DNA from 3 places in the Rhizobium quercicola genome. Region 3 is predicted to be linked to each of the others. Evidence: predicted binding sites of a transcription regulator. Region 3 holds the regulator's gene; each other region holds the start of a gene.

Region 1 (10,112 bases), on a different contig from region 3:
CGCGGTCGCCGCGGAAACGCCGGAGAAGCCGAGAAAGCCGGTGATGAGGGAAACGACGAAGAAGATCAGCGCCCACTTGAGCATTGGTGGTTCCTTTACGAACGGGTTCGGAAGGTAAACGCATTCATGCGATTTTTGTTCCTGATGGCAGCGTCGCCTACGGCCAAACGCCTGTCTGTGTCCGTGCCATCATGGGCGTGAAAAACGGTCCAGTTCCGTACGGTCGGATCCGCATTAAAATAGTTGAATGACGCCCGGCGCATTGCGGAGGACAACGCTCGTCTTGAAAAGGACAGAGAACCTCTATGACCGAAGAGAAGAAGAAGCGTCGTCCGAAAGCGGGGCCGGCCCTCGGGAATATCGATGAAACCAAGGTGGTCGCCCAGGCGATCATCGACACGCAGCTGAGTGCCGCCCGCGAAAAGACGGAGCGCTTGAAACGGCTTCGCCTGCAGCGGGAAATGCAGCAGGACGAAACAACCCGCTAGCCGCAGGCACCCGGAAGCCGCTCGCCCCGAGGGCTCTCTGGGGGGCGACGGCGGCCCTGCCGCAGGGGTGGTGGTGATCGCTGGCCGGATGGGTTGGAAGCTCGACTGCCATTGCGTTGGCCATAGGAAGAAAGCGGAAAAATCCCTATGTTCTTCATCCCCATCGCGTCCGCCTGACACGGCCTGCGATCTCTCATGGAAGTAAGTGAACCTTGCTTGGTTCCGGCCGGGCGCGAGATTTCATCAGGCCTTGCACGCGCAGCGGCAACCTCCCGGGAACCAGGGCGAACCCCGGCGGTTTGCGTCACCGTGGCTGTTCGTCTTGTCTACACACCCCGTTCATGCTTCATGTGCAGCATTGCGCATAAACGTCTCTCATACTCTGCGAGGAGCTCACGGTGATGAACAATCTGGAACCCGCAGACCCCGTCATTGCACCGCCGCGCCGCCGGGTCGTCATCATCGGTGCCGGCTTCGGCGGTCTCGCCTGTGCCGGCGCGCTCGGAGACACGGATGTCGACGTGATCGTCATCGACCGCCGCAACCACAATCTGTTCCAGCCGCTGCTCTATCAGGTCGCAACCGCCGCCCTGTCGCCGGCCGACATCGCAGAGCCGATCCGCCGCACGCTCGGGCGCTATCGCAACATCCACATCATGCTGGCGGAAGCCGAGGGCATCGAGGTCGAGACCAAGCAGGTCAAGTTGAAGGACGGCGGCACGGTGTTCTACGACCAGCTGGTGATCGCCACCGGCTCGGACTACAACTACTTCGGCCATGACGACTGGCAGCATTTCGCACCCGGCCTGAAGACGCTTCACGAGGCCCGACGCATCCGCCATCGCCTGCTTCTGTCGTTCGAAAAGGCCGAGCGGACGAAAGATCCAGCGGAGCGGAAGGCGCTGCTGACCAGCATCGTCGTCGGTGGCGGGCCGACCGGTGTGGAGATGGCGGGCGCCATTTCCGAGCTCGGCCGCTCCATGGCCGTGCGGGACTTCCGCACCATTCCCTCGAGCGATCTGCGCGTCATCCTGGTCGAGGCCGGCCCGCGCATCCTCGCCGCCTTCCCCGAACATCTTCAGGCCTATGCCCTGCGCCATCTCGAAAAGATGGGCGTCGAGGTGCGGCTGGGCGCGCAGGTCTCCGACATCACCGCGGACGGCGCCGTCATCGCCGGGGAGATGGTGCCCGCAGGCAGCATCGTCTGGGGCGCGGGCGTCAAGGCCTCGCCGGCCTTCCGGTGGCTCGGCATCGAGGGCAAGGCCAACGGCCGCATCCCCGTCGATTCGAAGCTCCGGGTCGAGGGCTTCAAGGATATCTTCTCGCTGGGCGACACCTCGTTCCAGCCGGACAAGCAGGGTGCGCCGCTGCCGGCCCTGGCACAGGTGGCCAAGCAGCAGGGCCGCTATCTCGGCAAGCTTCTCGTCAAGCCCGAAGCGATCGAGACGGCCAGGCCGTTTCATTTCGCCAATCGCGGCAACACGGCGGTCATCGGCCGCAACGCTGCGATCTTCGATTTCGGCCGCTGGACGCTGAAGGGCTATTTCGCCTGGATCCTCTGGGCGATCGTCCATGTCTATCTTCTCGTCAACTTCGAGAAGCGCATGCTGGTCACCGTCCAGTGGATCTGGCGGTACCTGACGCGCCAGCGCGGTGCGCGGCTGATCGACGAGAACGACAAGGAAGACGTGGCACCCGCCATCATCCGCTGACATCGGCGGTGTCGGAATACGGCGCATGACACGCTCGGGCTTTCGCGTCTCCGATTGCGGAACCTTTGGCGTCTCGACTGGTTCGATCCCCGACAGTCGATGCGCGGGAACTCCCTGCCATCCTTTCATCCGGCCTCGTGCCGGCATGCCTGTCGCGGCTGCGCCGGCTCCCCTGTCGCCGGTTCTGCCGCGACAGGCGCATTAAAGGCGCACCCGGTGCGCCGAGCGTGAGGTTAATATGCCTGAGAATTTGATATCCCTGATCGTCATGGCGGTCGTGCTCGTAATCGTCTGCGGCGCCGTGGGCGTTTGGACGCTGCGCAGCCGGCGGCGCAATGCCGCGACGGCCTCGTCCGGTCGACGGGATCGCCGCGAGACGACGCTCGAACGGGGAAGAGCGTCTTGACCGGGGATCGAAGCCGCGAGCCCTATATCGCCCCCTCGGCCGACTCGCCGGAACAGACGGCGCGCAAATCGAAAGCCGGCAAAGGCATCGTCATCTTCATCGCAGCTTTCGCCATTGGCGCCTTCCTGCTGTATCTGGGCATTCTGATCTATGCGAGCACCGTGCGGGTCTGATCTCCGAGGCGAATTGCAACACACTGCCATTCCGCCTAGGGTCTGGCCCGCAAGCAGGGGCGGATGACGGTGACGCTGATAAAGACGATCTGGGGTTTCGCGGCAGCAATCATGACGCTTGCCATGTCCCTGCCGGGGAGTGCCGAGGTGACGGCGACGGAGACGGTCGAGACCTATGCGATCTCGGGCAGGACGGGCGCGGAGCTCTACGCGTCCATCGGCGAGCGCGGGCCGCTTCTCGGCGCAAACCGCGTCATTGCCCACACGCGTTTCAAACTGACCTGGCGGCGCGACTATCAGAGGCAGGGCAACGACTGCGTGCTGGCGACGGCGATCCCGCGGCTGACCATCATCACCACCCTGCCGAAGCCGACGGACAAGCTGCCGGCGCCCGTCCGCGACAGCTGGACGACCTTCATCGACGGCGTTCGCCGGCACGAGGCGGTGCATGGAACCTATGTCCGCGACCTCGTGGCGAAGATCGAGACGGCGACCATCGGGCTCAGGCAGCCGGACGATCCCGGTTGCACGAAGATCAAGACGGAGATGAACCGCCGGCTCGGCGCGATCTCCGACGAACGGCGCGCGCTCGACCGGGCCTTCGACCAGGCGGAGTTCACCGAGGGCGGCGCGGTGCATGCGCTCATCCTGGCGCTGGTCAACGGGCCGTGAGAGCCAGCCGCCGTGCGGGTGACGGCTGCAGGCCCGCCCGCTCATCCGTCAAGGCATCGCATTCGTCATTCCCGGTGCCGGAGGAGAAAAATTGATGGCCGGCTCTGCGGCCGGCCGACCGGCGCAGCCTTGAACGGGAGCCGCGATGATGCCACTTTCCGACAACCGGAAAAGAGGACCGATCCATGAGCCTGCGCATCAACGATATCGCCCCTGATTTTACTGCGGAAACCAGCAAGGGGACGATCTCGTTCCATGACTGGATCGGCAATGGCTGGGGCGTCCTGTTCTCGCACCCGAAGAATTTCACGCCCGTCTGCACGACGGAGCTCGGCGCCATGGCCGGCCTGCAGGACGCGTTCGCCGCGCGCGGCGTCAAGGTCATCGGCATTTCGGTCGATCCGGTCGAGAGCCATGAGCGCTGGAAGAACGACATCCGCACGGCGACCGGCTTCGAGGTCGATTACCCGCTGATCGGCGACAAGGACCTCGCCGTCGCCAAGCTCTACGACATGCTGCCGGCCGGTGCCGGCGAAAGTTCGGAAGGCCGCACGCCCGCCGACAATGCCACGGTTCGCTCGGTCTTCGTGGTGGGGCCGGACAAGAAGATCAAGCTGATCCTCACCTATCCTATGACGACCGGCCGCAACTTCGACGAGATCCTGCGTGCGATCGACTCGATCCAGCTGACCGCCAAGCATCAGGTGGCGACGCCCGCCAACTGGAAGCAGGGCGAGGACGTCATCATCACCGCCGCCGTTTCCAACGAAGACGCTATCGCCCGCTTCGGCAGCTTCGACACGGTGCTGCCCTACCTGCGCAAGACCAAGCAGCCGACCGCCTGAGGCCGGAGACTGGCGGCGCGTCAGGCGACGCGTTCGCCGGCCCGCCAGACGCCGGCCACCAGCGGCGGCGCTCCGGCTTGCGCCCGCACGCGAACGAGATCGGCCCGCAGGCCGGTCTCGATCCGGCCGCGATCGGCAAGGCCCGCGGCCCGCGCCGGATTGGCGGTAATCATGCGCACCGCATGCGGCAGGTCCGTCTGCCCGCGCTCGGCCAGCAGGAATGCGGCCTGCAACAGGCTGAACGGCACATAATCCGACGAGAGAATGTCGAGCGCATCGCGCTCCAGCAGGTCGAGCGCCGAAACATTGCCGGAATGCGATCCGCCCCGGACAACGTTGGGCGCCCCCATCAGCACCTGCAGGTCTGACGCCTTGGAAAGTGTCGCCGCCTCGATCGTGGTCGGGAATTCGGCGAGCGCGATGCCGAGATCGACGCTCTCGCGCACATGCGCCGCCGTCGCATCGTCATGCGAGGCCATGGGGATGCCGGCCTCGCGGCAGCGCGTGGCCAGCGCCAGACGGTTGCGGTCGGCATTCTCCACCGACTGGGCGATGCGCCGGGCGCTGAACGCCTCGAAGTCTGCATCCGAAATCTTCTTCTTGCCCTGGTAATAGATCCGGTAGGCCTCCAGGCTCACGAACTGCCGCTGCCCGGGCGCGTGGTCCATGAGGGAGGCGAGCCGCACCCGGTCGTTGCGCTTTAACGCGTCGAACTGCTCGACCACATCCGGCATGGAGACTTCGCAGCGCAAGTGAATGAAATGCTCGGCGCGCAGCCGGTTCACCGCGGTCGCCGCCGAGATGGTCGCCGCCATGTCGGCCATATCGCCGGTCCCGAGATCGGTATCGCCGTCCATCCCGACCCGAAGCGCGTCGAACACGGTGGTGATGCCGGCCGTGGCGATCTGCCCGTCATGCGCCTGGAGCGCCGCGGCAAGATTCCAGCGCACCTTCGGGCGCGGCTGGATATGGGTTTCCAGATGGTCGGTGTGCAGTTCGACGCAGCCCGGCATCAAGTAGTCGCCTTGCATGTCCATGCCCTGCGCCGTCGTGCCCGGAGAGATGTCGGCGATCACGCCGTCGCGCACGACGACGGTGCCCATGACGATCTCGGTGGGGAGGATGATGGCGCAGTGGGTGAAGATCTGTTCGCGGGTCATGGTCTGCCGTTCCGCAGCGTCTCGCTGCGGCTTTTCGGGTGAGAGGTAAAGAGGGGCGGGAAAGAGGCCGCCTTAGATGACGAGTTTGCGCAGTTGCTGGGAGAGAATATCCATCAACGTCACGGTGGCAACGATGATGAGAAGAATGGCCGAGGCCTGCGGATAGTAGAAGCCGCGAATGCTCTCGAACAGGATCTGTCCGATCCCGCCGGCGCCGATGAGGCCGAGCACGGTGGCGGAACGGATGTTGGATTCGAGGCGATAGAGCGAAAACGAGATCCAGAGCGGCAGCACCTGCGGGATGACGCCGAAGATGACCTGTTGCAGCCGGGAGGCGCCGGTGGTGCGGATCGCCTCGACCGGACGCGGATCGATCGCTTCGACGGCCTCGGAGAAGAGTTTGGCGAGAATGCCCGTCGTGTGAACGAACAGCGCCATGACGCCGGCAAACGGCCCAAGGCCGACGGCGACGACGAAGAGCACGGCGAAGACGATCTCGTGGATCGCCCGGAACAGGTCCATCAGCCGGCGAACGGGGTGCAGCACCCACCAGGGCGCCATGTTGTGGGCGGAGAGAATGCCGAAGGGAATGGAGAGCAGCACGGCGAGGAAGGTGCCCCAGAGCGCGATCTGGATCGTGACGATCATCTCGCGGAGATAGGAAGCCCACTCCTTGAAGTCCGGCTTCAGGAAGTCCCGGGCATATTCCGCCATGTTGCCGGCATCCGAAAAGAGATAGGTCCACCGCCCCATTTCGGCCGGTCCCCAGCTGGCGGCAAGCGCACCGACGAAAACGAGCGTGACGAACCAGCCGCGCAGGCTGCCCTGGCCAGGCTTCGTGCCGGTCTGGCCGGCCGTCGAGCGGGCGTTGGTGACACCTGTGGAGGCGATGACGTCGGTCATGGGCGTCGTCCTTGATGGGTCGGGCAGCGAGCGAGAGAAGCGAGAGAGAACCGGAGCGGACGGTGTCGCCCGCTCCGGTCAGGGGCATCAGCCGTTGGAGGCCGTTCCGAGTTCGGCTTCGAACTTCGCCTTCTGCTCGGTCAGCGGCTTGATCTTTTCGGCCTTGGCGTCGGCCGACAGGGAAGCGTCCGTTTCGATCTTGGAGATCGCCTTCGACAGTTCCATCACGCGGATCGGTAGGAGCTGCTTGTCGGTCGAGGCCTTGAAGGGCGCCCATTTCAGGCCGGCCAGAACGTCCTTCTCATGAGCGACGTCGCCGGTGGAGGTCGCGGTGCCGTAGGCCAGGAAGAAGTCGCGCAGCTTGGTCTTCGTCTCTTCCGGCAGGTCCTTGCGCCAGACGATCGGATCGGACGGGATCAGCGGCGAGCGCCAGATCTCGCGGATATTGGCGAAGGCATCCGGCTTGTTCTGCTGGATCAGCGCCATGTTCTCGGTGTTGTTGGCCGCCGCATCGACCTGTTTCATGGCAACCGCCATGGCATTGGTCTCGTGGTTGGCGTTGGTCACCGTCTTGAAGCAATCCTTCGGGTCGATGCCGCGGGCGCCGAACACGAAGGTCATGGGCACGAGATAGCCGGAGGTGGAGTTCGGATCGCCGAGACCGAAGCTCTTGGACTTGTCGCAGGTCAGAAGCTCGTCGATCGTCTGGATCGGCGAGTCCTTGGGAACGATGACGACCGACCAGTAGCCCGGATCGCCGTTCTTGGCGACGCTCTGCACGAAGACTTCGCCATCGGCACGGTCGACCGCTTCCATGGCCGACTTGTTGCCATACCAGGCGACCTGCACCTTGTTGAAGCGCATGCCTTCGATGATGCCGGCATAATCCGAGGCGAAGAAGGGCTTCACGTCGAGACCGGTCTTGGTCTTGAGGTCGGCCAGCAGCGGCTCCCAGGCCGTCTTCAGGTTCTGCTGGGATTCGGTCGAGATGATGCCGAAGTTGATGGTGTCGGCGGCCAGCGCCTGCTGGCCGAGGGCGGCGGCGAGCGAAAGCGCCGCAATGCTCTTGAAGATCGCGTTCATGGTGGTCTCCGGTTGACAGTGATGTCGGATCAGACGGTGGCGAGCGCCGCCTGGCGTTTGGGCTCGACGCCCGTGGGCGTCATGGGGTCGGCCGGGCCGCTCGAGGCAGCATCCGGCAGGACGAGTTCTTCCGATGCCGCTCCGTAGAGTTCGGCGAGGAAATCGTTGGAAAGGGCGGTGGACGGGCCGTCATAGACGATGGCGCCGTCGCGCATGGCGATCGTGCGGCGGCAATAGCGCCGCGCATATTCGACCTGATGGAGCGACACGAGCACGGTGATGCCGTCTTCGCGGGAAATATCGGCCAGCACGTCCATCACCCGGCGGGCCGCCGAGGGATCGAGCGCCGAGATCGGTTCGTCGGCGATCAGGATGCGGGCTTCCTGCACGAGCGTTCGGGCGATGGCGGCGCGCTGCTGCTGGCCGCCCGACAGCGTCGAGGCGCGTTGCGCGGCAACCTGCGGAATGCCGACGCGGGCCAGCGCCGCACGGGCCTTGTCCTTCTCCCGGGCGTTGAACAGGCCGAGCGTGCCCCGCCAGCGGGGTATGCGGCCGAGATGGCCGATGAGCACGTTGGTCAGCACGGACAGCCGTCCGACGAGGTTGAACTGCTGGAAGATCACGGCGACGCGGCCGCGCGCGGCCTCCCGGTTCATGCGTCCGCCGGCCTGCGACACCGCGCCGAGGATCTCGACCCGTCCGCTCTCGCCGTCGCCGATCTCGAGACCGGCGATGTGGCGGATGAGCGTGCTCTTGCCGGAACCGGACGCGCCGATGAGCGCCACCATCTCGCCCTGCTCCAGCATCAGGCTGACGCCGTTCAGCGCCCGCGTCTCGCCATAGCGTTTCGACAGATGGGTCACGGACAGCGCAATGGGGGTAATCCCGGTCATGATATGATCCCGAACAGCAGCGTGAAAGCCGACCTCATGCCGGCTGCACGTCCAAGGACTGTGAGCGGCAAGCGATGATGGTTGCGTGACGGTCGCATGAAACTTTTGCGTCAGACGCTGACATCAGGCGGCGTAGCGTTCGAGAAACGCCGCGCCCGTCAGCGTGCGGAAATCCTCGAGCGCCGCGAACAGTCTGTCGTGCGGCCAGTCCCACCAGGCAAGGCGCTCCATGCCCTCGGCCGTCGCGCGTGCGAAGCGGTCGCGGATCAGCCGGGCCGGCACGCCGCCGACGATCGTGTAGGGTGCCACATCGTGCGACACCACGGCGCCCGCGCCGATGACGGCCCCATTGCCCACCGTCACGCCCGGCAGAACCGTCGCGCCGTGGCCGATCCAGACATCGTGGCCGATGGTGACGCGCCGGGCCCGCCGCGCGGCAAAGAAGTCCGCCTCGTCCGTGGCGCCCTCGAAATAGTCGCCGGCCCTGTAGGTGAAATGGTGCAGGCTGGCGCGGTCCATCGGGTGGTTGGTGGCGTTGAGCCGCACCATGGAGGCGATATTGACGAACTTGCCGACGGTCGCGCACCAGAGGGCGCAGTCTTCCATGACATAGGAGTAGTCGCCGAGCGCGACCTCGCCGAGACGCGACCGCTCGGCGATCTCGACATAGCGGCCAAGCCGGCAGTCGGTGACCCTGGCGGTCTCGTGGATCGCAGGATGATGTTCGGAAAGCTTGGCCATCATGCAGCCTTTCGGGCGGAAAATGCGGAAACGTCGATGGTGCGGGTCGCCACGGCCTCGCGCACCGGCTGATCGTGAAAGATGCCGAGGATTGCCGTGCCGCGCGCGAGCTTCTCGCCGATCATGACGGTCACCACGTCGCGGTTCTCCGCATCGAGCGAGGCTGTGGGTTCATCGAGGAGGAGGACGGGGTGATCGGTGATGAAGCCGCGGGCGATGTTGACGCGCTGCTTCTCGCCGCCCGAGAAGGTGGCGGGTGGAAGCCCGTGCAGCGTTTCCGGCAGGTTCAGCCGGGAGAGCATGTCGCGGGCGCGCGAAACGGCCTCCGCCCGCTCGACGCCGCGCGACACGAGCGGTTCGGCGACGATCTCGACCGCGGAGACGCGGGGCACGGCGCGCAGGAACTGGCTGACATAGCCGATGCCGTTCTCCCGGATGGCCAGAACGAGGCGCGGATCGCCGGCACCGAGATCGCGAACCGCGCCGCTGTCGGGATCCCGCACGAGGACGGAGCCCTGGTCGATGGCGTAGTTGCCATACACCATCCGCAGGATGGACGATTTGCCGACGCCCGAGGGACCGCCGAGAACGACGCATTCGCCGGGGAAGAGATCGAAGCAGACATTGGCCACCACAGGCAGCACGACGCCGTCGCGCAGATGCATGACGAAGGATTTGGCGACGTCGCGCACGCTGAGCAGCGCGCCGTCCGGCATCCTCTGGTGGGTCGGCGGGAGGGAAGAGAGGGGCATCGGCGGACTCCGGCTCGGGCTTCTGGGGCTCAGGATTCGGGAATGGAGGCGACGAGAAGCTGGGTATAGGCATGGCGCGGATCGTCCAGCACCCGGTCCGTCAGCCCGGCCTCGACGATATGCCCGCCCTTCATGACGATCATCCGCTGCGACAGGAGCCGCGCGACGGCGAGATCGTGGGTGACGATGACGACGGCGAGCTGCAGGTCGGTGACGAGCCCGCGCAGGAGATCGAGCACGCGCGCCTGCACGGAAACGTCGAGCCCCCCGGTCGGCTCGTCCAT
Region 2 (10,112 bases), on a different contig from region 3:
CCGTCGGCGCGTCGGGGTCATAGGCCGTGACGGCGAAGCTCTTGGTGCCGGCCGGCGCACCCGACCAAGACAATTGCGGAGACGTGTTGCCCCCGTCGCAGCCAAACCCCTTGAAGATTTGAGCGGAAGAGAGCCGGCCGCCCTCGCTCATGGATGTGCTCGTCACTCGAAACTCCTGCGCCTCAGCCTGCGCGGCGGAACTCCCGAGGAGAGTAAGGCCGATGAGGATCGACCGGACGTTTATAAATGCGGAAGACATGCTTATGTCCCTTTCTGAAGATGATTCAACACACCTTCAGACTATCCTTCCGCACCGGCTGCTGCTTTCGTCCAACCTTCAAAGTTTGTCGAAAAACGCTCATTCGTCTGCGATGCGGATCGCGCGGGGCTGGATGCCGAAGCGCTTCCGGAAGGAGTCGGAGAAGTGGGACTGCGTTTTGAAACCGCATTCGAGCGCGATTTGCGAGACAGGAAGTCCGGTCGTCTGCAGCAGCGAAAGGCCCTTCTCCAGTCGCGTGTTCTGCAGGATCTTCGAAAATCCCTGTTCCGATCGTCCGAGCCAGCGGCGAAGAGTCGCCTCGCTCATGGCGAAATGGTCCGCAACTTCGGACGCCCGCCACGGATGGCTCAGATCGGTCTCCAGCAGACGGCGCAAGCGGATCATAGGCTGATGATCCGCTTGTGCTGGCAGGCGCACGCCGAGATGCCGCAGCCAGATGAGAGGTTCGAGGAGGCGGTGACGCCGGATGGCCGGCGGCAGGTCCGTCGCCAACAGTGTGTCCCGTATGATGTCGAGAATGACGCCCGGCTGCTGCGGTTCGGCCCGGATGATCTGTATGCCGGGTGGAGCCGACCGAGGGTTTTGCTCGGGAAAGACCGAGTTGAGAAGGTCTTGGGTGAAATAGACACCTTCGGCACGGTAGGTCGCGTTCAGCACCGGTCGATTCTCCAGCGTCACGATGGAGCCGGGCGGGAAGACGAGTAGGTCTCCCTCACAGCCGATGATCTCGCCGTTGACGGGACACGCAACACGCTTGGAGCCGACGCCGATGAAGCACAGGAAAGCGAGCCCGATGAAGAGGTCTGAAAAGGTTGCCGCCGTTGCCTGGCTGATCGACAGCAAGGTAACGTTGCTTGTCTCGAAGAACTCTCCAACGGGACGGGAATGAAGGTTCACGCACGCTCCGGATCAAGACGTTGATGAACGTGAAAAAGCTTCCGACCATCAGGTCGCGGCACTATATGGTCGCAGATTGGGTCGTGAGGTGCAAGGCAGCGGGACTTTCGTCGCTTCTCGTAATTCAGTACGTTCTTCCGTTCCTTCGTTTCGGCCAATGATTACAGCATTGCTAAATCACCCGGGCAGCGCGATGATATGACGGTTTCGTGTCTTGGGGCGGTGGTTCGAATCATGAGGCTTGCGGTTGCGTGGCAAGGCCCGCGACAGTCACGTAGCCTCTACTGTGCGATACGCTTCGATGGCCGTCGGGTCAGGCGGTCGGAGGGTTGAAAACGGGTCTCGTAACCTCCACTTCTGACAGTGAAGAAAGTGATGACCGGAAGCACCCTTGACGTGCTTCGGGTAACGCTCCCGGAAACGGGACGGAAAGGAAATGACATGACGAACAAAACGTCTCCGGCAGCCGAGAGCGGGACCTTCCCAGTCCTTCCCCTGCGTGACATCGTGGTGTTCCCCCATATGATCGTGCCCCTCTTCGTGGGTCGCGAAAAGTCGATCCGTGCCCTGGAAGAGGTCATGGGCACCGACAAGCAGATCATGCTTGCGACCCAGATCAACGCCGGCGACGACGATCCGGAGCCCTCCGCGATCTACCAGATCGGCACCATCGCCAACGTGCTGCAGCTGCTGAAGCTGCCCGACGGCACCGTTAAGGTGCTGGTCGAAGGCCGCTCGCGCGCCGAAATCGACGGCTACACCCGCCGCGAGGAATTCTACGAGGCGATGGCGCATCCGCTGGCGGAGCCCGCCGAGGATCCTGTCGAGATCGAGGCGCTGTCGCGCTCCGTCGTCTCCGAGTTCGAGAGCTATGTGAAGCTCAACAAGAAGATTTCGCCCGAGGTCGTCGGTGCCGCCAGCCAGATCGAGGATTACTCGAAGCTGGCCGATACGGTCGCCTCGCATCTCTCCATCAAGATCGTCGAAAAGCAGGAAATGCTGGAGACGACGAGCGTGAAGGGGCGTCTGGAAAAGGCGCTCGGCTTCATGGAAGGCGAGATCTCTGTTCTTCAGGTTGAGAAGCGGATTCGCTCGCGCGTCAAGCGCCAGATGGAGAAGACCCAGCGCGAATATTACCTGAACGAGCAGATGAAGGCGATCCAGAAGGAGCTCGGCGACGGCGAGGAAGGCCGCGACGAGATGGCCGAACTGGAAGACAAGATCAACAAGGCCAAGCTCTCCAAGGAAGCGCGGGAAAAAGCCGACGCCGAGATGAAGAAGCTGCGCCAGATGAGCCCGATGTCGGCGGAAGCCACCGTCGTGCGCAACTATCTGGACTGGCTGACGGGCATTCCGTGGAACAAGAAGTCGAAGGTCAAGACCGACCTCAATGCCGCCGAAAAGGTGCTTGAGCTCGATCACTTTGGCCTCGACAAGGTCAAGGAACGCATCGTCGAATATCTCGCCGTGCAGGCGCGTTCGCAGAAGATCAAGGGTCCGATCCTGTGCCTCGTCGGTCCTCCGGGCGTCGGCAAGACCTCGCTCGCCCGCTCGATCGCCAAGGCCACCGGCCGCGAATATATCCGCATGGCGCTCGGCGGCGTGCGCGACGAGGCCGAGATCCGCGGTCACCGCCGCACCTATATCGGCTCGATGCCCGGCAAGGTCATCCAGTCGATGAAGAAGGCGAAGAAGTCCAACCCGCTCTTCCTGCTCGATGAAATCGACAAGATGGGCCAGGATTTCCGTGGCGATCCGTCGTCGGCCCTGCTCGAGGTGCTCGATCCGGAACAGAACGCAACGTTCATGGACCACTATCTGGAGGTCGAGTACGACCTTTCGAACGTGATGTTCATCACCACGGCGAACACGCTGAACATTCCCGCGCCCCTGATGGACCGCATGGAAGTGATCCGCATCGCCGGCTACACGGAAGAGGAAAAGCTGGAGATCGCCAAGCGGCACCTCCTGCCGAAGGCCATCGCCGACCACGCCCTGAAGCCCGCCGAATTCTCGGTGACGGATGGCGCGTTGATGGCGGTGATCCAGACCTACACCCGCGAGGCGGGCGTGCGCTCCTTCGAGCGCGAGCTGATGAAGCTCGCCCGCAAGGCGGTGACCGAAATCCTCAAGGGCAAGGCCACCAGCATCCAGGTGACGGCCGAGAACATTCATGACTATCTGGGCGTTCCGCGCTTCCGCCATGGCGAGGCCGAGCGCACCGATCAGGTGGGCGTGGTTACGGGTCTGGCCTGGACCGAGGTCGGCGGCGAACTGCTGACGATCGAAGGCGTGATGATGCCTGGCAAGGGCCGCATGACGGTGACGGGCAACCTGAAGGACGTGATGAAGGAATCGATCTCGGCGGCGGCCTCCTATGTCCGCTCGCGCGCCATCGATTTCGGCATCGAGCCGCCGCGTTTCGACACGAGCGACATCCACGTCCACGTTCCCGAAGGGGCGACCCCGAAGGACGGTCCCTCGGCCGGCGTCGCGATGGCAACCGCCATCGTGTCGATCATGACGGGCATTCCGGTCGACAAGAACGTGGCCATGACGGGTGAAATCACCCTGCGCGGCCGGGTTCTGCCCATCGGCGGCCTGAAGGAAAAGCTGCTCGCGGCGCTGCGCGGCGGGATCAAGAAGGTGCTCATTCCGGAAGAAAACGCCAAGGATCTGGCGGAGATTCCGGACAATGTGAAGAACAACATGGAGATCATCCCGGTGTCGATGATCGGTGACGTTCTGAAGCACGCTCTGGTCCGCATGCCGGAAGCCATCGAATGGGATCCGGCAAAGCATGTCGCGCCGGTCAAGGTCGCGGCCGATACGGACGAAACCACGACCGGTTTCGCCCACTGACGACGCATCCCGGGGAGGCCGCAATGCGGCTTTTCCGGACACGCCCGGACGGGCGGCGTGACTGATTCTCCGGCGGGATGAAGGTGCCCTTGCACCGTTATTCATCGCTTAAACAGTGGAAGACCGGCCTCTGCGCCGGTCTTTTTTCGTAAAATGCGCCGCAAAGCCTTGCATTTCCGGGCATTCGGCGCGATTGGGTTGCCAAGGCGACCGCTGCGACGATGGCGCGGCCGCCCGAAAACAAGTCGTTTCGGACCAAGTTGAAAGGGTGGAAACATGAACAAGAATGAGCTCGTATCGGCTGTTGCCGAAAAGGCCGGCATCACGAACAAAGAGGCAGCTGCTTCTGTCGAAGCACTGTTCGACGTGATCCAGGGTGAACTGAAGAACGGCGGCGACGTTCGCCTCGTCGGCTTCGGCAACTTCACCGTGAGCCGCCGCGAAGCCTCCAAGGGCCGCAACCCCTCCACCGGTGCGGAAGTCGATATCCCTGCACGCAACGTTCCGAAGTTTGCGGCCGGCAAGGGCCTCAAGGACGCCGTGAACTCCTAAGGCAGATCCGGGCGGAGCGGTGCGCTTCCGCCCCGGGATCCTGCTTTTTTGCAAGGTTCACGGCCGAGCGCCGCGCATCCCCCCAAGCGGATGCCGACTGGCTGCTCGATCATCATAAAGCGCTGCTGCGCAGGAGGAGACGGCCCATGCCGCGCTCCTCACCTTCAGGCCCGGGTTTTCCCGGGCCTTTTTCGTCCCTGTCATTCCTCTGTCATGCGGGCGCTTCACAAATCCCGGGATTGTGCCGGGCGCGACGATGCAAGCGGCACGCGGCGCGAACCGCCGTCTGAACGCCGAGGGGATGTCTCATGAAAACCGTATCCGTCACCGCCGCACTCGCGGCCCTGCTTGCGACCTCGGTTGCCGGGATGGCCTGCGCCGAGCCCGTCTTCAACCGCATCTCGTCCTTCGCCGTCGCGGACAATCTGCCGGCTGCAACCGACCGCAAGACCGTGACCTCGGCGGAAATCGTGACCGCGACGGATGACGGCAAGACGCTGATCTATTCCGACAGTCCGCTGAAGGCCATCGGCTTCATCGACATCACGGATGCCGCGGCGCCCAAGGCCGGCGGCATCGTCGCCTTCGATGGCGAGCCGACCTCGGTGACGGTTGCCGGCACCAGGGCGCTGGTCGCCGTCAACACGAGCCCCGACCGCGCCAACCCGTCGGGCATGCTCGCCGCCGTCGATATTGCCGGCCGTAAGGTGACGTCGAGCTGCGAACTTGGCGGCCAGCCCGACTCGGTCGCGGTCAACAAGGATCGGACGCTCGCCGCCGTCGCCATCGAGAACGAGCGCGACGAGAAGGTCAACGACGGCGCGCTGCCGCAGATGCCGGCCGGCGACCTCGTCATCGTGAAGCTGAACGACGGCACGCCGGATTGCGCCACGATCCGCCACGTGTCGCTCACCGGTCTTGCCGCTGTCGGCGGCGACGATCCCGAGCCGGAGTTCGTGTCCTTCAACGGCCGCGACCAGATCGCGCTGACGCTGCAGGAAAACAACCATATCGTCATTCTCGACGGTCGCTCGGGCGCGATCGTCTCGCATTTCTCGGCCGGCACGGTGGATCTCGACACGATCGACACCAAGCGCGACGGCAAGCTTTCCTTCACCGGATCGCTCAACGGCGTGGCCCGGGAGCCGGACGCCGTGAAGTGGCTCGATGACGACAGGCTGGTGGTGGCGAACGAGGGCGACTGGAAGGGCGGCTCGCGCAGCTTCACCATCTTCGACACCAGCGGCAAGGTGCTCTACGAGGCCGGTGCGAGCTTCGAGCATGCGGCCGCGGCCATCGGGCACTATCCCGAAAAGCGCTCCGCCGCCAAGGGTATCGAGCCGGAGGGCCTTGAGGCCGCGACATTCGGCGAGGATCGGCTGTTCTTCGTGCTGGCCGAGCGCGCCTCGCTCGTCGGCGTTTACAAGGATACCGGTGCCGCGCCCGAACTGCTGCAGCTTCTGCCCTCGGGCATCTCGCCGGAAGGCGGTGTCGCCATTCCCGGCCGCAACCTGCTGGTGACCGCCAACGAGGCCGATCTCGTCGAGGACGGCGCCGCGCGCTCGCATGTCATGATCTACGAGCGCAAGGAGGGCAAGCCGGCCTATCCGCAGATCCGCTCCGTGGAGAAGGACGGCGTGCCGATCGGTTTCGGTGCCCTGTCGGGTCTGTCGGCTGTCCCGGGCGAGCCCGGCAAGCTCTACGCGGTCAGCGACTCGGTCTACGGTGCCGAGCCGCGCATCTTCACCATCGACACGACCAGGAGCCCCGCTGAGATCACAGACGCCCTGACGATCACCCGCGACGGCGCTCCGGCGCAGAAGCTCGACATCGAGGGCATCGTTGCGACAGGCGACGGCTTCTGGCTCGCCTCCGAGGGCAATTCCGACAAGCTGGTGCCGCATGCGCTGTATCAGGTGAACGCGAAAGGCCAGATCAAGAAGGAGATCGCCCTGCCGGAAGCCCTGCGGGCGGGCGAGACCCGCTTCGGCTTCGAGGGCATCACAGTGACGGGCGAGGGCGACGACACGACGCTGTGGATGGCCGTGCAGCGCGAATGGAAGGACGACGAGAAGGGCTTCGTCAAGCTCGTCTCCTACAAGCCGAAGTCCGAGGAATGGGGCGCCGTGCGCTATCCGTTGGACAAGAAGGGCGAGGGCTGGGTCGGCCTGTCCGAGATCACCATTCACGGTGATTATGCCTATGTCATCGAACGCGACAACCTCGTCGGCCAGGCGGCGAAGCTGAAGAAGATCTATCGCGTGGCGCTGGCTGCGCTGAAGCCTGCCAAGCTCGGCGGCCCGCTGCCGGTCGTCGCCAAGGAGGAGTTCCGCGATCTGCTGCCCGACCTGAAGACGCTGAACGGCTATGTTCTCGACAAGGTCGAAGGTTTCGCGGTCGATGAGACCGGCACCGGCTTCGTCGTCACCGACAATGACGGCGTGGACGACAGCTCGGGTGAAACCATGTTCTGGAGCATCGGCAAGATCGACGCGATGTAGCGAGAGGTCGCCTCGGAAATGCCGGGGTCTGCGAGGCCGGGCCTGCGTTCAGCAGGTCCGGCGCTGCGGTGACGGTCTTCGGATGCGCGGCGGGTGAGATCGGGTCTCGGCTGGTTGCCCTCAGACCTCTGCCGCCGTCGCCGGCGGGATGGCCTCGTCCTGTTCGCGCCGCTCGCGAATCTCGTCGGTGCGGCGGACGAGCTTGCTGACAATCTCGTACAGCTGGTCGAGCTGCTCGTCGTCAAGAGCGGAGAAGATTTCCTCGATCAGCTGCTTGCGCGGATGTTCGGCCGCCTCGAGCGCGATCCGACCGACATCGGTGATCGAAACGATCTTCGCGCGCCGATCCTCCGGATCCGGCTGGCGAACCACCAGCTTGTCGCGTTCCAGCCCGTCGATCGCCTCCGTCACGGTACGCGGTGCAAAGTTCAGCGCGCAGGCGATATCCGTCGAGCGGCAGGGACCGAGCTTGTTCAGGAAGAACAGGAATTTGCTGCGGGCCAGCGAAACGCCTTCTTCCGTCATCGACTGGTTGATGAGCCGGTGAACGCGGTGATACAGCTCGAACAGCTTGTCGGAGACGTCGAAGGTCGTTTTCATAGATTGGAGATGGACGTTATGAGGGCCCATGTCAAATCCCTTCACAGGGATGTCAGGGCCGGTCGCCGGAAACCCGGCGGCGGTGTCGGACGCGCCACAGAGGTGACGACGAGGCGCGCTCTCCCGCTTGAGCTGTGACGATGCCCCGAACGCTCGCGTCGCAGGGGCCGGTGGAAAGACGCAGCTGCGCAAGCCGAAACGATTGACCTTCCCGCATCGCCGGGCCCATGGTCGGGCATGGCTTTCCGCTTCGTTCACACCGCAGATCTTCACCTCGATTCTCCGCTGCGCAGTCTGGCCCTTCGCAATGGCGAGCTGGCCGAGCGTGTCCGCGGCGCGACGCGGGCCGCGTTGACGGCCATCGTTGATCTCTGCATCGCGGAGGCGGTCGATGCGCTTCTGATCGCAGGCGATCTCTATGACGGCTCGCAAACCTCGATGAACACGGCGCTGTTCCTCATGGCCGAGATGCGTCGGCTGGAGGCGGCCGGGGTGCGCGTTTTCGTCATTCGTGGCAATCACGACAACCAGTCCGCCATCCGCCGCGAGCTGACCTTTCCCGACAATGTGCATGTCTTTTCCAACCGCACCAAATCGGTGAAGGCCGCGACGCTGCCGGATGGGCGCGCGGTCTATATCCACGGCATCGGCTTCGATCAGCCGCACGCGCCGGACAGCCTGCTGCCGTCCTTTCCCGGACCGCAGGCAGACAGCGTCAACATCGGCATGCTGCATACGAGCCTAGCCGGGGCGCCGGGACACGATCTCTACGCGCCCTGCAGCGTCGCGGAGCTGGCCGCGCACGGTTTCGACTACTGGGCGCTCGGCCATGTCCACCATCGCCTCGTGCACAGCGAGACGCCGCTGATCGTCATGCCGGGCATGCCGCAGGGCCGGGATATCAACGAGGCGGGCGCGAAAAGCGTGACGCTGGTGACGGTCGAGGCCGGCGGTGCGATCCGCCATGATGAGCGACGCATCGGCGGCGCCGTCTTCGAGCGGGCGACGATCGACCTCACCGGCATCGCGGAATGGCGCGAGCTTCTGGCCCGCATCGCTGACGACCTCGCGCGCCGCGTGGCGGCAGCCGGTGCCGAGCACCTCATCCTTCGCCTTCACCTGACGGGCGCCACACCGCTCGCCTTTCGCCTGAAACGCGACCCCGCCTTCCTGATGGACGAGGTGACGGGCCTCGCCAACGCCGTGCCGGGCTGCTGGGTGGAGAAGATCGAGATCGACTGTCATGCGCCGGAGAGGGCCGCCGGAGGGGATGCGGGTCTCGATCCCGCCGCCGAGCTGTCAGCGCTGATCCATGGCGACGTGCTTGCCTCCCACGGGTTCCGCCAGCAGGCGGCCGACCTCATGGCCGAACTTCTCGGCCAGCTGCCCCGCGAGCTGCGGGAGACCTTCGGAACGGACGAGGCGACGGTCGAGGCGCTCCTGGCCGAGATCGCGCGCGACGGCAGCGACGAGGTGCTGGCGCATGTGCGAGCCGGCGAGGGCGGTCACTGATGCGTCTTTCCGCTCTCGATCTCGTCCGCTATGGCAAGTTTACCGGAAAGCTGCTGGATTTCGGCCCCGCGCAACCGGGCAAGCCCGACCTGCATCTGATCTACGGCCCGAACGAGGCCGGCAAGTCCACGCTGTTTTCGGCCGTGCTCGACCTGTTCTTCGGCATCGAGGGCCGCAGCACCTACAACTTCCTGCATCCGTACCCGGCCATGCGCATCGGCGCGACGGTGGAGACGGGCGGTCGCAGCCAGTCCCTGTTCCGCGTCAAGCGCCAGCAGAACACGCTGATCGACGCCAACGACCAGCCGTTGCCGGAAGAGCTGCTCGCCAACGCCTTCGGCACGGTGGACCGTGCGACCTATCAGCTGATGTTCTCGCTCGACGACGACAGCATCGAGAAGGGCGGGGAGAGCATTCTTCGCAGCGAAGGCGAGCTGGGATCTCTGCTGTTTTCCGCAAGCTCCGGCCTGCCGGACCTGACCGGCGTCATGGCCGACCTCAAGGGACGCACGGACGCCTTCTATCGCCCGCAGGCGCGCAAGCACCGGCTGGCGGAACTGAAAGCCGAGCTGGATGCGCTGAAGGACGAGCGTGCGGCCATCGATGTCAGCCAGCGCGAATATACGGCGCTCCGCAAGACGCGGGATCTGGCAACGGAGCGGCACGCGGCGGCGCTTGCGGCCCGCGCCGGGCTCCGCGTTCAATGGGACGGCGTGCAGGCGAAGCTCGACGGCCTGCCGCTCCTCCTGCGGCTGCGGGCCGTGCGCGGCGAGCTGGCCACGCTCAGCGACCTGCCGGACCCGCCCGCCGTCTGGCACCAGATGCTGCCGGACCTGATGCGGGCGGAGACCGAGATAGGCACGCGGCTGACGCAGGTCGCAGCCGACATCGCCCGCCGCACGCAGGAG
Region 3 (10,112 bases):
AACGACACCGACAAGATGTTCACCAATCCGGATGACCAGCGCACCCAGGATTACATCATGGGCCGCTTCGGCTGATCGGTCGACCGACCGACAGCCTTGCGCCCGTGACCGAACTCCAAGGACAGGATCCATGGCAACCCATATCGCATCCGTCTATGACGAAGACCTGAAATATCTCAGCCGCCGCATCTCCGAAATGGGTGGCCTTGCCGAGCAGATGGTGGCCGAATCCGTTCGCGCCCTCGTCAATGCCGATCTGGGCCTCGCCCAGAAGGTCATCTCCGACGACGTCGTGCTCGACGATGCCGAGCGCCAGATCGGCGAGAAGGCGATCGTGACGATTGCCAAGCGCCAGCCGATGGCGGCCGATCTGCGCGAGATCATGGGATCGATCCGCATCGCGGCCGATCTCGAGCGTGTGGGCGACCTCGGCAAGAACACGGCCAAGCGCGTCATTGCCGTCTCCAGCGCCAGCCTGCCGCGGCAGCTGGCCCGCGGCATCGAGCATCTGGCCGAACTGACGCTGATGCAGTTGAAGGAAGTGCTGGACGTCTACGCTTCCCGCTCGGCCGAAAAGGCAAAGGCCATTCGCGAGCGCGACGGTGAGATCGACGCGATCTACACCTCGCTGTTCCGCGAACTCCTGACCTACATGATGGAAGATCCGCGCAACATCACGCCCTGCACGCATCTTCTCTTCTGCGCCAAGAATATTGAACGCATCGGCGACCACGCGACCAATATCGCCGAGACGATCTACTACATGACGACCGGCGCGCAGCCGCTCGGCGAACGTCCGAAAGACGACTCGTCGAACACGGTCGGCGCACTCGCCACCTAAGCGCGGGGCGCGCGGGAGCCGGTCCGCTCCCGCGCCATCGCCGCCGGTCTTGGAGCCGGCAGACGTTCGGCTGGAGGTATGCAGCCATCCGGCGGTCTCTCGCCGCCACGCATGAAAACTGTCAACGATGATCGCCGCCCTCGGGTTCTGGCGAAAGCCTTGTCGCGTGACAAGGACACTACGGAGTCCAGAAATGCAGCCGAAAATTGCCGTCGTGGAAGATGAAGAAGCCCTGAGCGTTCTCCTGCGTTACAATCTCGAGGCCGAGGGCTTCGATGTCGACACCATCAACCGGGGCGACGAGGCGGAGGTGCGGCTGCAGGAACGGCTGCCCGATCTTCTGATCCTCGACTGGATGCTGCCCGGCGTTTCCGGCATCGAGCTCTGCCGCCGTCTGCGCCAGCGCAGCGAAACGGAGCGCCTGCCGATCATCATGCTGACGGCGCGCGGCGAGGAGAGCGAGCGGGTCCGCGGCCTTGCCACCGGCGCCGACGATTATGTGGTCAAGCCCTTCTCGACGCCCGAGCTGATCGCGCGGGTGAAAGCCATGCTGCGCCGCGCGCGCCCGGAGGTTCTTTCCTCGCTTCTGAAATGCGGCGATATCGAGCTCGATCGCGAAACCCACCGCGTCCACCGCAAGACCCGCGAAGTCCGCCTCGGGCCGACGGAGTTCCGCCTGCTCGAATTCTTCATGGCCTCGCCCGGCCGCGTCTTCTCGCGCTCGCAGCTTCTCGACGGCGTCTGGGGGCACGATATCTACGTGGACGAGCGCACCGTCGACGTCCATGTCGGCCGCCTGCGCAAGGCCCTGAACTTCTCCAACATGCAGGATGTCATCCGCACGGTCCGCGGGGCGGGTTACTCGCTGGAAAGCTGAGCCCGCGCCGACCACCAGAAGCGCAACGTTTCCAGGGGCGTCAGGCCGGTCGATCGGGCGCATCTTCGGGACAGGCGCAACCCCTCCATTATCCAGAACGAAAAAAAGGCCTTCTTCGTGCTCCGAAAAAGGCCTTTCACGTCGTGGGTCTCTGGAGCGCCTATCGCGCGCGGCGACGCTCGGCCGAGGGCTGGTAGGCCAGCTTGGCGTGGAAGGTGCAATAGGGCGAGCTGTCGGGCGAATCGTTGCCGCAGAAGTGAAACTCGTCCTTCATCGGGTCGCCGATCGGCCACTTGCAGGTGCGGTCGGTGAGCTGCGTCAGAACGAGCTTGCGCGACATCGGCACGACGACATTGCTGCCGGTGGCGCCGCTCGCTCCGCTGCCGGTCACCGTCAGTGCGGTCTCCGGTGCGAAGGCGCTTTCGGAGTCCTCGATGACGTTCATCGTGCTGACCGGGCGTGCCGTCGGACGCAACGGTGCGGAGCGCGGCGCCGCGTTGGCGACGACCGCTTCGGGAGCGGCCGGACGTGCGACGGCGACGGGACGCTTCGGGCGGGTTGCGCTCGGCGCGGCACCACCGGCCTTGGCGCGACCGGGAAGCGACAGACGGTGAACCTTGCCGATGACGGCATTGCGGCTGACGCCGCCGAGCTGTGCCGCGATCTGGCTCGCGCTCAACCCCTCGGCCCAGAGCTTCTTCAGTCTCTCCACCCGCTCGTCAGTCCAGTTCATTGTCGTCTCCGTTCCAGGCCGTTCACAAAGGACGAATCCCTCACCGCGTCCCGGATGGCTCCGAGACTGCAACGCCTTGACTCTTTTGGTGACTAGGTCCGCCGCATGCGTCTAGCAATTATTTACTAACCTAGAGACGGGGTGACTCCGTGACAAGAGTCCCATGAATCGACCCGAATCGATTTTTGGGTTTTCCCCAACTTGCTGTCACCGCGTGATATATTTGCAAGGTCTTTTCGCCGGAAAGCATCGCGGCTGAAAAACGCGCAAAAAGCCTGTCGTTCCGGGACTTTTGTTGACAGCGGCACGTGAAGTACCGATAGTGCGCTCGCCGCCCTCTGGGCGGTATTTTTACTGCAGAATTCCTGACGTCGGGATCGGTTTCCGGGCAGGATTTCGCAGCAACTCTAACGTGTTAGAGCGACCTTGACGCGTCATGGACGACGCGCGGCGCTCTAGTGTCGGGCCGGCGCTGCCGGTCTCTGCAGAACAGGTCGAACCTTCCCCGCAGCCCGCGCGGACAGGACGAGGAGATTGGCACGATGGCCGAGGCAACCCCGCTTTACGAAACCTACATGCGCGCGCCGCTGCGCTTCGAGCGCGGCGAAGGTGTCTGGCTGGTGGCGGAAGATGGCACGCGCTATCTCGATTTTGCCGCCGGCGTGGCCGTCAATTCGCTCGGTCACGCCCATCCCCATCTGGTGGCGGCGCTGAAGGACCAGGCCGACAAGGTCTGGCACCTGTCGAATCTCTACGAGATCCCCGGCCAGGAAAAGCTCGCCACGCGCCTGACGGACAACACCTTCGCCGACAAGGTCTTCTTCACCAATTCCGGCGCGGAAGCGCTGGAGTGCGCCATCAAGACCGCCCGCCGCTACCAGTTCGCCAAGGGCCGGCCGGAGCGCTTTCACGTCATCACCTTCGAAGGTGCTTTCCACGGCCGCACGCTTGCGACCATCGCAGCCGGCGGGCAGGCGAAATATCTTGAGGGCTTCGGCCCGAAGGCGCCGGGCTTCGTCCAGGTTCCCTTCGGCGACCTCGATGCCGTCAAGGCGGCGATCACCGAGGAGACGGCCGCAATCCTGATCGAGCCGATCCAGGGCGAGGGCGGCATCCGCCCGGCACCCAAGGCCTTCCTGCAGGCCCTGCGCGATCTCTGCGACGAACACGGCCTGATGCTGATCTTCGATGAAGTCCAGTGCGGCGTCGGCCGGACCGGCAAGCTCTTCGCCTATGAATGGTCGGGCATTTCGCCGGACATCCTAGCAGCTGCAAAGGGAATCGGCGGCGGCTTTCCGCTCGGCGCTTGCCTCGCGACGGAAGAGGCCGCCTCCGGCATGGTCGCCGGCACGCATGGCTCCACCTATGGCGGCAACCCGCTGGCCATGGCCGTCGGCAACGCCGTGCTCGACGTGGTTCTGGGCGAGGGCTTCTTGGAGCATGTCCGCGACGTCGCGCTCGTCTTCCGTCAGGGATTGGCCTCGCTTGCCGATCGCTTTCCCGATGTGATCGAGGAGATCCGCGGCGAAGGCCTCATGCTCGGTATCAAGGCGGCGGTTCCCTCGGCGGAGTTGCTGAAGGCGATCCGGGCGGAAAAGATGCTGGCCGTTCCCGCCGGCGAAAACGTCATCCGCCTGCTGCCGCCGCTGATCACGACCGCAGAGGAAGCCCGCGAGGGCCTTGCCCGCATCGAGCGCGCCAGCGAGACCCTGACGGCGGTCAAGCAGCGCGCCACGGCTTGAGGCCGAGACGGATACCGAAACCCAGGATTACCGACACCCATGCCCGCACACGGAGGCTGAAGCCCCGATGGGACAAGGACAGGACACCGCATTTCCATGGCTGATACCCGGCACTTCCTCGATCTCTCCGCCATGTCGGCGGAGAACCTACGCTCCATCATCGATGATGCGCGGGTGCGAAAGGCAGCGACCAAGGCCGGAACCGCCGAGAAGCCGCTGGCCGGCAAGATGCTCGCCATGATCTTCGAAAAGCCTTCCACCCGCACCCGTGTGTCCTTCGATGTCGGCATGCGGCAGCTGGGTGGCGAGACGCTGTTCCTGTCGGGCACGGAAATGCAGCTCGGGCGCGCCGAAACCATCGGCGATACTGCCAAGGTCCTCTCGCGCTATGTCGATGCGATCATGATCCGCACCACGGATCACAGCCGCCTTCTGGAGCTGGCAGACCATGCCACCGTGCCCGTCATCAACGCGCTGACGGATACGACGCATCCCTGCCAGATCATGGCCGACATCATGACCTTCGAGGAGCATAACGGCCCCGTGAAGGGCAAAACCATCGCCTGGACCGGCGACGGCAACAATGTGCTGCACTCCTTCATCGAGGGCTCGGCGCGGTTCGGCTACACGATGAAGATGGCCGTACCGCTCGGCTCCGAGCCCGACGACAAGATTCTCAACTGGGCGCGCAACAATGGCGGCAATGTCGTGCTGTCGCACGATCCGGAAAAGACGGTGGCCGGTGCCGACTGCGTGGTGACCGATACCTGGGTCTCGATGAACCAGGAGCACCGCGCGCGCGGTCACAATGTCTTCCAGCCGTATCAGGTCAATGCCGCCCTGATGGCGCGGGCGGACGAGAACGCGCTGTTCATGCACTGCCTGCCCGCGCATCGTGGTGAGGAAGTCACCGACGACGTGATCGACGGTCGCCAGTCCGTCGTGTTCGACGAGGCAGAGAACCGCCTGCATGCCCAGAAGTCGATCCTCGCCTGGTGCCTGGGCGCTCTCTGAGCACACGCCCCGAGCCTTGCATGGCTGAAACCTTGAAAAGCGGCATCCGGCTCCCGATTTAGGGGCAAGCGGATGCCACGGTTTTCTGCTGGCATTTCATATCAATCCAATAGAATGGAGTTGCGGCGTGCGATTCCCGGACCTGTCCGGGGCGCTGTCATCTGCGTTCGGGCTCGCCGCGGCGGGTCTTGCATCAGGAGGTTGGACATGGTGGACAAGGGACCAGATCTCGGCGAATTCGGCTATGCGGGCGACGATCGTGTCGTGCCTTTCCAGGTGGAAGGCCTCGACGTGCGCGGTCGCGCCGTCCAGCTCGGGCCGATGCTGGATGCGATTCTCGAACGTCACAATTACCCGCTGCCGGTCGCGCGTCTCGTGGCCGAAACGGTGGTGCTCACAGTGCTGCTTGGCACCTCGCTGAAGTTCGACGGCAAGCTGATCATCCAGACGAAGAGCGATGGTCCGGTGGATCTCGTCGTTGCCGATTTCTCGACCCCGGACCGTGTGCGCGCCTATGCCCGCTACGACGAGGAGGCCTTGGCCAGCGCCATCGAGAAGGGTGAAACCGATCCGCAGGCTCTGCTTGGCGAAGGTGTCCTCGCCTTCACCATCGACCAGGGCGAGTTCACCCAGCGCTATCAGGGCATCGTGCCGCTCGACGGCGCCTCGCTGGAAGAGATCGCTGGCGTCTACTTCCGCCAGTCGGAGCAGATCCCGACCAAGGTGCGCCTCGGCGTTGCCGAGCTTCTGGATCGCGACGAGAACGGCAAGCCGCGTCATCGCTGGCGGGCCGGCGGCATGGTCGCGCAGTTCCTGCCGGAAGCACCCGACCGGATGCGCCAGCCGGACCTGCATGGCGGCGACGGTGCCGAGAGCTTCGACGGCAGCGTGGACGACCTCTGGGACGAGGCCCGCGTGATGGTGGAAACGATCGACGCGGACGAACTGACGGACCCCATGGTCGGCACGGAACGGCTGCTCTTTCGCCTGTTCCATGAGCGCGGCGTGCGGGTCTATCCGCCGCAGGCCGTCTACGACCAGTGCGCCTGCTCGCGTGAGAAGCTGCGCGACGTCCTCGCCAGCTTCAGCCAGGAGGAAATCGACAGCACGGTGGAGGATGGCGTCATCTCGGTGACCTGCGAGTTCTGCTCGACCACCTACACCTTCGAGGCGACGGAAGTCCGTCCGCAGTAATCGGCTCGCCAAACGCTCGCCCAGAGACAGGTTCCCGGCTCTTCCCGCCGGGAGTCAGTTCAGCGTGCGGCTCAGACCCGGCAGGTCCAGCGAGAAGGCGGGAATGTCCACCGTGAAGGTCTCGCCGTCCGGCGTCTCCATCGCGTAATGGCCGAACATGACGCCGGAGGGCGTGTCGAGCGGACAGCCGGAGGAATATTCGAACGTATCGCCCGGGTTCAGGATGGGCTGCTCGCCGATCACGCCGGGGCCGTTCACCTCGTCCACCTGTCCGTTCTCGTCGGTGATATGCCAGTAGCGCGTCATCAGCCGCACCGTCTTGACGGAGCGGTTGGAGATCAGGATCCGGTAGCCCCAGACGTAGCGCCCATCTTCGGGATCGGACTGATCCTCGAGATAGTAGGGCTCTACGGTGACTTCGATGTCCCGTGTCAGCGCGCGATACATGATGCAAAACCTTTCCAGTCGCTGAACTCAGTCTACGGCCAGATGGTTTCCCGAAGAATAACGCGCGCGAAAAGTGTGTTGCAGCGCGGGACAAAGAAAAATCGCGCCGGTGCGGCGCGATTTCAGGGTTTACGGCGATCGCGGACGGGTTGGCTCAGGCCGAGACGGCCTTGAGCGCCCGGGCGAAATCCTCGATCAGGTCGTCACTGTCCTCGATCCCGGCGGAGAGGCGCACGGTACCGTCAGAAATGCCGAGTTCGGCGCGGGCGTCTTCGGCGAGGTTCTTGTGCGTCGTGGTCGCGGGATGCGTGATCAGGCTCTTGGCATCGCCGAGATTGTTGGAGATCTTGACGATCTCCAGAGCGTTCTGCAGCGCGAACGCCGCCTCCTTGCCGCCCTTCATCTCGAAGCAGACCAGCGTGGAGCCACCCTTCATCTGCCGCGCGATGATGTCGGCCTGCGGGTGATCCTTCCGGCCGGGATAGATGACGCGGGCGATCTGGTTCTGCTCGGCCAGGAAATCGGCAACCTTCGCCGCATTCTCGCTCTGCTGGCGCACGCGCAGCGGCAGGGTTTCGATGCCCTTCAGCAGCGTCCAGGCATTGAACGGCGACAGGGCCGGGCCCGTGTGGCGGAAGTAGTCGTGCAGATGCTCGTCGATCCAGTCCTTCGACGACAGGATGACGCCGCCGAGGCACCGGCCCTGGCCGTCGATATGCTTGGTGGCGGAATAGACGACGACATGCGCGCCGAGGTCGAGCGGCTTCTGCAGCAGCGGCGTCGCAAAGACGTTGTCCACCACAAGCTTGGCACCCGCCGCATCGGCAAGCTTGGCCACGGCGGCGATATCGACCACTTCCAGCGTCGGGTTGGTCGGGCTTTCGAGGAAGAAGACCTTGGTGTTCGGGCGGATCGCCTTTTCCCAGTTCTCGATGAAGCGGCCATCGACCAGCGTGCATTCGATGCCGTAGGTCGGCGCCAGCGTTTCCACGACCCAGCGGCACGAGCCGAAGAGCGCACGGGCGGCAACGATATGATCGCCGGCCTTCAGCTGGCAGAGAATGGCTGCGGACACGGCTGCCATGCCCGAGGCCGTGGCGCGCGCATCCTCGGCGCCTTCCAGCAGGCACATGCGCTTTTCGAACATGTCGTTGGTCGGGCTGCCGTAGCGGGCATAGATGAAGCCGTCCGTCTCGCCCTTGAAGCGCGCTTCCGCGGCCTCCGAGGTGTCGTAGAGGAAGCCCTGCGTGAGGAAGATCGCCTCGGACGTCTCGCCATGGTTGGAGCGGGTGGTGCCGCCGTGAACGAGCTGTGTCGCCGGGCGCCAGGTGTTGTTTGCCGTGCTCATCGCTTGTCTCCTTCCAGAAACAAAAAAACCGGTCGCGTAAAGCAGACCGGTTCGAGCCCGGTCTTTTTAGCCATTTGTTTAACGTGGCTGCAAGCCGACCGGCCAAATCACCACGGGATAAGTTCCCATACGTCTTCGCCCCGCTTGCGTCAATCGGCCGTATTTGGTTTTGTCGGCCTCGAAAAAAGGATGATGGCATGGCGCGCGAAACGGGCATTCTGGCGGATAGCGCAATCGCTTCGCTGTTCGATGATGGCCGCCTTCTGAGCGAAGGACCGCTGGACGAGGACCAGATCCAGCCGGCGAGCCTCGACCTGCGGCTCGGCGCCCGGGCCTTCCGGGTGCGCGCGAGCTTCATGCCGGGGCCCGGCCATCTCGTCGCCGACAAGCTCGATCGCCTGAAGCTGCACGTGATCGACCTGACCGAGGGCGCCGTGCTCGAAACAGGCTGCGTCTACATCGTCCCCCTGATGGAAAGCCTCGACCTGCCGGCTGCGATGTCGGCCTCGGCCAATCCGAAAAGCTCGACCGGCCGGCTCGATATCTTCACCCGCGTCATCACCGATCGCGCGCAGGAGTTCGACAAGATCCCGGCCGGCTATCGCGGCCCGCTCTATCTCGAAATCAGCCCGCGCACCTTCCCCGTCATCGTGCGGCGCGGCTCGCGCCTGTCGCAGATCCGCTTCCGCGTCGGCCATGCGCTGCTGACGGAGGGCGAGGTTCTCGACCTTCACCGCACGGAGACGCTGGTGGCCAGCGATACGCCGAACGTTTCCGGTGCCGGCATCGCCCTGTCGATCGACCTGAAGGGAACCGGCGCCGACGGGCTGATCGGCTATCGCGGCAAGCACCACACGGCCGTGGTGGATGTGGACCGCAAGGGCGCTCACGGGATCTACGATTTCTGGGAGCCGCTCTACAGCCGCGGCGCCGACGAGCTCATCCTTGATCCCGATGAGTTCTACATCCTCGTCTCGCGCGAGGCCGTGCATGTGCCGCCGCTCTTTGCCGCGGAAATGACGCCGTTCGATCCGCTGGTCGGCGAGTTCCGCGTCCATTATGCCGGTTTCTTCGACCCCGGCTTCGGCCATGCGCAGGCGGGCGGCACGGGCAGCCGCGCCGTGCTTGAAGTGCGCAGCCACGAGGTGCCCTTCATTCTCGAACACGGCCAGATCGTCGGCCGCCTCGTCTACGAACACATGATGGAGCGCCCGAAAGGTCTGTACGGCCTCGGTGTCGGATCGAACTATCAGGCGCAGGGCCTGAAGCTTTCCAAGCACTTTCGTGGCTGAGAGCCGCGTTTCGCATCCGCGTTTTCGCGCTTGAGGATTGACACGCCGCCGCATCTGTTGGATGTCTGGCGCATCGGCGGGTGTAGCTCAATGGTAGAGCAGCAGCTTCCCAAGCTGAATACGAGGGTTCGATTCCCTTCACCCGCTCCAGCCCCTTCCTGTGCGACCCTGAGATATATGTCACCGCTCCACGCCGGCTCGGGGCCGGTCGATCGGCTGGAATGATTTTTCCGAAGAAAATTCGGCTCTGACTTGAAGCCGTCACATTCGGCCCCTATATTCGTCTTATCGGCAACCGGTCGAGCGTTTCGAAAGAAGAGATGTTCTCGGGTCCGATACAAGCTTTCGTCGATTTGACCACGGATGTACTGGCAACTTGATAAAAGCGAATGAGGAAGGTCGGTGCGGTTTCGCCCCGGCCTTTTTTATTGTCTTGAAGCCCCCGAAAATATTGGCGCATTTCGGGCGACGAACCCCGGCGACTACGCCAGGGTCACGCCATGCAGCCGCGAGAGTTCGTCGCTGACGCTCTCGATCTCCTGCTCCATTCTTGCCGCATCCCACGCGAGCCCCTGGCCGGCAATCTCCGCGATCCGGCGGAGGAGGCGCCGTGTCAGCGTTCCC

Evidence for each region. The regulator PhoB, encoded in region 3, activates phosphate uptake and scavenging genes when phosphate is short. The targets are predictions, from matches to a motif close to TGTCATNNANCTGTCAT.
Region 1: phnC (phosphonate ABC transporter ATP-binding protein) is a predicted target of PhoB. The motif match lies at 8,410-8,426, and genes of this name have one in related genera.
Region 2: LRX75_RS07295 (esterase-like activity of phytase family protein) is a predicted target of PhoB. The motif match lies at 4,790-4,806, and genes of this name have one in related genera.

Annotation. Positions count from the first base shown of each region.
Region 1 covers NZ_JAJOZR010000008.1:67,671-77,782, reverse strand. Annotated here, with positions in the region: gene LRX75_RS13525 (DUF1328 domain-containing protein) at 1-84, opposite strand, end outside; gene LRX75_RS13520 (hypothetical protein) at 306-488, shown strand; gene LRX75_RS13515 (NAD(P)/FAD-dependent oxidoreductase) at 890-2,200, shown strand; gene LRX75_RS13510 (hypothetical protein) at 2,439-2,606, shown strand; gene LRX75_RS13505 (hypothetical protein) at 2,603-2,779, shown strand; gene LRX75_RS13500 (DUF922 domain-containing Zn-dependent protease) at 2,849-3,451, shown strand; gene LRX75_RS13495 (peroxiredoxin) at 3,637-4,296, shown strand; gene LRX75_RS13490 (alpha-D-ribose 1-methylphosphonate 5-triphosphate diphosphatase) at 4,317-5,456, opposite strand; gene phnE (phosphonate ABC transporter, permease protein PhnE) at 5,529-6,359, opposite strand; gene phnD (phosphonate ABC transporter substrate-binding protein) at 6,447-7,442, opposite strand; gene phnC (phosphonate ABC transporter ATP-binding protein) at 7,472-8,335, opposite strand; gene LRX75_RS13470 (DapH/DapD/GlmU-related protein) at 8,459-9,079, opposite strand; gene phnL (phosphonate C-P lyase system protein PhnL) at 9,076-9,828, opposite strand; gene phnK (phosphonate C-P lyase system protein PhnK) at 9,858-10,112, opposite strand, start outside.
Region 2 covers NZ_JAJOZR010000004.1:90,297-100,408, reverse strand. Annotated here, with positions in the region: gene LRX75_RS07315 (YbhB/YbcL family Raf kinase inhibitor-like protein) at 1-259, opposite strand, end outside; gene LRX75_RS07310 (helix-turn-helix transcriptional regulator) at 359-1,177, opposite strand; gene lon (endopeptidase La) at 1,619-4,039, shown strand; gene hupB (DNA-binding protein HupB) at 4,316-4,591, shown strand; gene LRX75_RS07295 (esterase-like activity of phytase family protein) at 4,900-7,092, shown strand; gene LRX75_RS07290 (MarR family winged helix-turn-helix transcriptional regulator) at 7,213-7,692, opposite strand; gene LRX75_RS07285 (metallophosphoesterase family protein) at 7,930-9,204, shown strand; gene LRX75_RS07280 (AAA family ATPase) at 9,204-10,112, shown strand, end outside.
Region 3 covers NZ_JAJOZR010000003.1:168,081-178,192, reverse strand. Annotated here, with positions in the region: gene pstB (phosphate ABC transporter ATP-binding protein PstB) at 1-75, shown strand, start outside; gene phoU (phosphate signaling complex protein PhoU) at 131-841, shown strand; gene phoB (phosphate regulon transcriptional regulator PhoB) at 1,035-1,718, shown strand; gene LRX75_RS05985 (GcrA family cell cycle regulator) at 1,879-2,451, opposite strand; gene LRX75_RS05980 (aspartate aminotransferase family protein) at 2,994-4,193, shown strand; gene argF (ornithine carbamoyltransferase) at 4,290-5,207, shown strand; gene LRX75_RS05970 (Hsp33 family molecular chaperone) at 5,415-6,401, shown strand; gene apaG (Co2+/Mg2+ efflux protein ApaG) at 6,456-6,848, opposite strand; gene LRX75_RS05960 (O-succinylhomoserine sulfhydrylase) at 7,003-8,196, opposite strand; SAM riboswitch at 8,242-8,320, opposite strand; gene LRX75_RS05955 (2'-deoxycytidine 5'-triphosphate deaminase) at 8,394-9,488, shown strand; tRNA gene LRX75_RS05950 (tRNA-Gly) at 9,565-9,638, shown strand; gene LRX75_RS05945 (glycerol-3-phosphate dehydrogenase/oxidase) at 9,971-10,112, opposite strand, start outside.